2 regions of the Paenibacillus sp. ClWae2A genome follow, and region 1 is predicted to be linked to the other one. Evidence: predicted binding sites of a transcription regulator. Region 1 holds the regulator's gene; the other holds the start of a gene.

Region 1 (2,414 bases):
TAGCACAGCATTGTTGAAAGAGAAGTTTGATTATATTTTTTTCACAGGAAGCACGGGTGTTGGTCGCATCGTTATGAAGGCAGCTGCGGAGCATTTGACTCCTGTAACCCTGGAGCTAGGGGGCAAGAGTCCTGCTATTGTGCACAGTGATGCAGATCTGAAGCTGGTGGCCCAGCGTATTGTTCGTGGTAAGTTCCTGAATGCGGGGCAAACATGCGTTGCTCCGGATTACTTGCTTGTGCATGAACAAGTTCATGATGAACTGATCGATATGATTGGCGCAGAGATCAAAGATAAATTTGGGGATGATGTGTTACAGAACGCTGATTTCCCGCATATTGTTAATGCGCGTAACTTTGATCGGTTGTCGAAATTCCTCACAGATGGCAAAACGCTAATAGGTGGACGTTCTGTACGTGAGCAGTTGCTGATTGAGCCGACGGTAATTGGAGATGTGAACTGGGAGTCATCTGTCATGCAAGAAGAGATCTTTGGTCCCATTCTTCCTGTATTTACGTACAGTGACCTGAACCCCATGCTAGATGAGATTGTTCGCCGGCCAAAACCATTGGCGCTATATCTCTTCACACAGGATGAGCAACTGCAGGAACAGGTTCTGAATCAAGTATCCTTCGGTGGGGGATGTATTAATGACACACTTTCTCATATGACTTCACACTATCTCCCGTTTGGTGGTGTAGGAGAGAGCGGCATGGGCTCATATCACGGACAACAGAGCTTTGATGTGTTCTCGCATCACAAGAGTGTTCTGAAACGCAGTGAATAATTAGCAGTTAAAACAATATAAAAATACAAAAGAGGTTGTCTTGTTCATCAGGACAACCTCTTTTGTATTTCATTGCATCTAGTTTTGTTACTCAAGTTAAATATTAATGAATATCTCGGAAAAGGCCAATGACTTTACCCAGAATACTAACGTGTTTCAAACGTAAAGGTTCGAAGGTCGCATTCTCCGGTTGAAGGCGAATATGATCTTTCTCTTTATAGAACGTTTTCACTGTAGCTTCATCGTCTTCAGTCATTGCAACAACGATATCACCGTTATCAGCAGTTTGCTGTTGACGGACAATAACGTAATCCCCATTAACGATTCCAGCTTCCACCATACTATCTCCCACTACCGAAAGCATAAACACTTTTTGTTCGCCTACATAATGTGTAGGAAGGGGGAAGTAGTCTTCAATGTTCTCGGTTGCAGTGATTGGAACCCCGGCTGTAACCTTACCAACGACAGGAATACGTGCAACGCTATGAGCAAATTGATGAGAATGCTCAGATTCTTCCTGGCTCAAAAGCTCAATGGCTCTTGGCTTGGTAGGATCGCGCCGGATCAAACCTTTTTTCTCCAAACGATCCAAATGTCCATGTACTGTTGAGCTGGAAGCCAGTCCAACAGCTTCCCCAATTTCCCGTACGGAAGGAGGATACCCCTTCAACCGGACTTCATTTCGTATAAACTCCAGAATAGCCTGCTGCCTGCTGGATATCTTCGACATACCGTATCAACCCCATTTTAGTAACGTTTGGGAAAATTATAACATAGAACCTCCGTTCGTACAAACATAAGTTCTAAATAAAATAGCATTAAATCAGTGTTTTTTAACTTATAGAACAGAATTTGTCCAAAAGTCAGAGCATAATACTGCAAATGCCTTTGCAAAAGGATTTCAAATAAGATATTTCCCCTTCAAAAAAGAAGCGAACAATTGTTCTGAAAATCTATTGAACAAAACAAGTGTTCGTGTTATATTGATTTCAACAGATAGGAACAAACGTTTGGAGGCGGGTATTTAATGAGATATTCTACTTATCAAAGCATTTATGAACCGATGAATTCGGAACTGGTGAAGTCTAACATAGGGAATTACAAGAAGGTTTTAGAACGTTTCAAGATTTCTTCATGGATGTTAAAGGTAGCCATTACCTCTTTGATTATATTTATTGGATGCAGCACTGTTATAACTGTATTTGCTGGCAATGAGAATGATGTTTTGCCTGGAGGAAAGATAGCTGTTTCACAAGGGGAAACATTATGGAGTATTTCTTTGGAACATAAACCGACGAATATGGATACACGTATTTATATAGAAGCAATTAAGAAAGTGAATCAACTTTATACGACTTCCATCCAAGTGGGTCAAGTACTAGTTCTACCGCAATTTGCAGAATAAAATGCACATCAATGAGTGTTAACGCGTGTCAGCTTGACAAGCTGCCTTTATCATGGCAAAGTTAATATGACTTTGTATTTTTGGAGGGGACAAGCTTGGATATAGATAGTCTGGTAGCACGTATTAACGAATTGGCTCGTAAGCAAAAGTCCACTGGATTGTCGGAGGAAGAACTTGCTGAACGTGCCGAGCTAAGAGAGATTTATTTGAGTAATATTCGCA
Region 2 (2,414 bases), on a different contig from region 1:
GTGAACTGGAAGGTCTGGAGCAGACCAAAGGTCCGCTGCACGGAGAGTGCCCACGACATGTCACCGTTACAGAGAATGGACTACTCATTAAAGTGGATATCGTGGAAGGGCAGAAGACAGGTTACTTCTTCGACCAACGTGAGAATCGTGCAGCCATCGAACCGCTCATGAAGGGTTGGGGCTACAAGAGTGGAATTACACTACAAACGACCGAGCAGGATGGCATAGAGCAGCTCTTGCCTGTGAATAAAAGCGGTAAAGTAGTTACATTCCCTTATTGGGACGGTGCCACCGTACTGGAGTGTTTCTCACACACGGGCAGTTTTACCTTGAATGCTTGCAAGTATGGAGCCAAAAAAGTGACTTGTCTTGATATTTCGGAGCATGCCATTGAGAGTGCACGAACAAATGTGGAGCTGAACGGTTTCACCGACCGGGTCGAGTTCGTAGTGGCTGATGCATTCCAGTACTTGCGTGAACAAGTGAAAGGACTGGATGAACGTACTGCACGTGCGCGTGCAGGCGAACAGAAAGTGGATACATCCAAAGCGCTGGCAGCTGGCGGTAAAACATTTGATGTGGTCATCCTCGATCCTCCTGCATTTGCCAAAACGAAATCAGCAGTCAAAGGTGCATGCCGTGGATATAAGGATATCAACCTGCAAGGAATGAAATTGGTCAATGAGGGCGGATATTTGGTAACAGCCAGCTGTTCGTATCACATGCGTCCAGACCTCTTCCTGGATACAATTGCGGATGCAGCAGAAGATGCAGGCAAAGTGTTGCGTCTAATCGACTGGAAGGCAGCCGGTAAGGACCACCCGCAAATTTTGGGCGTGGATGAAGGACATTACCTGAAATTTGCTATTTTCGAAGTGCGTAGTAAAAAGAATTAATCGTATGATTTCAGTTCTAATTTAACTGTATAGATTGGACTAAACATTTACACGATATCGTAGAGGATAGAAATAACCTGAAGAAGTGGAGCTAAAAGCTCTCTGAAGGAAAGCTGCTTCGGAAGCATCATCATCGCCTTTATTCTCGGATTTTTTCACTTTTAAAATTGAATCAAAAAAATCTGGGAATAACAGCGATCGAAGGGTTGTTCTGTCATCGGAGTGGCAAGTGTAAATTATCTTTAATTTAATCTATAGATCAAGTCAAAAGTCCACAGCCTGATAGCTGTGGGCTTTTTGCTGTTTTGCTGTGTTAACGGAGATGATCTCCGGTTTTACCGGATAGTGGCAAACGTATGTTCCGAACCAAGTCAGATATGTTATACTGGGAATTAAAATCTTGTACGTGTGGTTTGGAGGATTAGACATGTCCGTTCGTTTTGTTATTGGCCGGGCAGGCAGCGGTAAAAGCTCGCTGATTACCCGGGAAATTACAACCCTGCTTCAAAAGGAGCCGCAAGGTAAACCTTTAATTTTACTCGTTCCCGAACAGAGTTCCTTTCGAACAGAGCAGGCATTGGTGTCTTCTGGAGCAATTAAAGGTACCATGCGTGCAGAAGTGCTCGGCTTTCGCCGTTTAGCCTATCGTGTAATGCAGGAGGCAGGCGGTTCTGCTCGTATTCCAATCGGAGCCGAAGGCAAAAAGATGCTGCTCTACAAAGTCATCCAGCGCCGTAAAGAAGAATTGAAGCTGTTTGGTGCATCCGGCAGCCAGCTGGGTTTTATAGGCGAATTAAATGATTTATATAGTGAATTTAAACGTTATGAAGTTGATCCATCTTTGCTGGAAGAAGGGCTGTCTGGAGGGAATACCTCATCCACTTCGCCAATTCTGGAGGACAAGTTGCATGACTTGAATCTGATATATCGTGACTATGAACAGGAACTGACCAATTTATATATTGATGATGAAGATACGTTGACCGAGCTGACAGATCGTTTGTCGGAAAGTGCATTGCTGCAGGATGCCCAGATCTGGATTGATGGTTTTCAGGGATTCACGCCACAGGAGATGAGTGTGATTGGTCGGCTGATGTTGCAGTCCTCTTCCGTGACGATTGCACTGACATTGGATCGTCCTTATGATCATGGCGCACTGCCTGGAGAACTGGAACTATTCTATCCTACGGCAAGTGCCTATGCGCGTCTGAAAGGAATGGCTGACGAACTGGGTGTACCGAGCGATATAACCGTGCTAGATTCGGAGATTCCACCGAGATACAAGGATCGTCCGGGACTTGCTCATCTGGAGGCTGGTTTCGACCGCCGAATTCGGTGGAAAAGTGATGGCCGTGATTCCGGAATCCGACTGGTTGCAGCGGAGAACCGTCGAGCTGAGATGGAGGGAGCACTGCGTGAGATGCGGCGCCTGGCGCAAAACGAAGGTGCGCGTTATCGGGATATGGCGGTACTTGTTCGTCAGTTGGATACCTACGCTGATATAGCTGAACCGTTATT

Evidence for each region. Region 1 encodes LexA, which represses DNA repair genes until DNA is damaged. Its sites were predicted from a motif close to CGAACATATGTTCG; they were not measured.
Region 2: a site for LexA is predicted at 1,246-1,259, ahead of addB (helicase-exonuclease AddAB subunit AddB). Genes of this name have one in related genera too.

The regions. Positions count from the first base shown of each region.
Region 1 covers NZ_JAULSQ010000001.1:1,090,059-1,092,472, reverse strand. The annotation lists gene QVE09_RS04540 (aldehyde dehydrogenase) at 1-787, shown strand, start outside; gene lexA (transcriptional repressor LexA) at 891-1,517, opposite strand; gene QVE09_RS04530 (LysM peptidoglycan-binding domain-containing protein) at 1,815-2,192, shown strand; gene QVE09_RS04525 (DUF896 domain-containing protein) at 2,288-2,414, shown strand, end outside.
Region 2 covers NZ_JAULSQ010000003.1:499,410-501,823, reverse strand. The annotation lists gene QVE09_RS13490 (class I SAM-dependent rRNA methyltransferase) at 1-896, shown strand, start outside; gene addB (helicase-exonuclease AddAB subunit AddB) at 1,324-2,414, shown strand, end outside.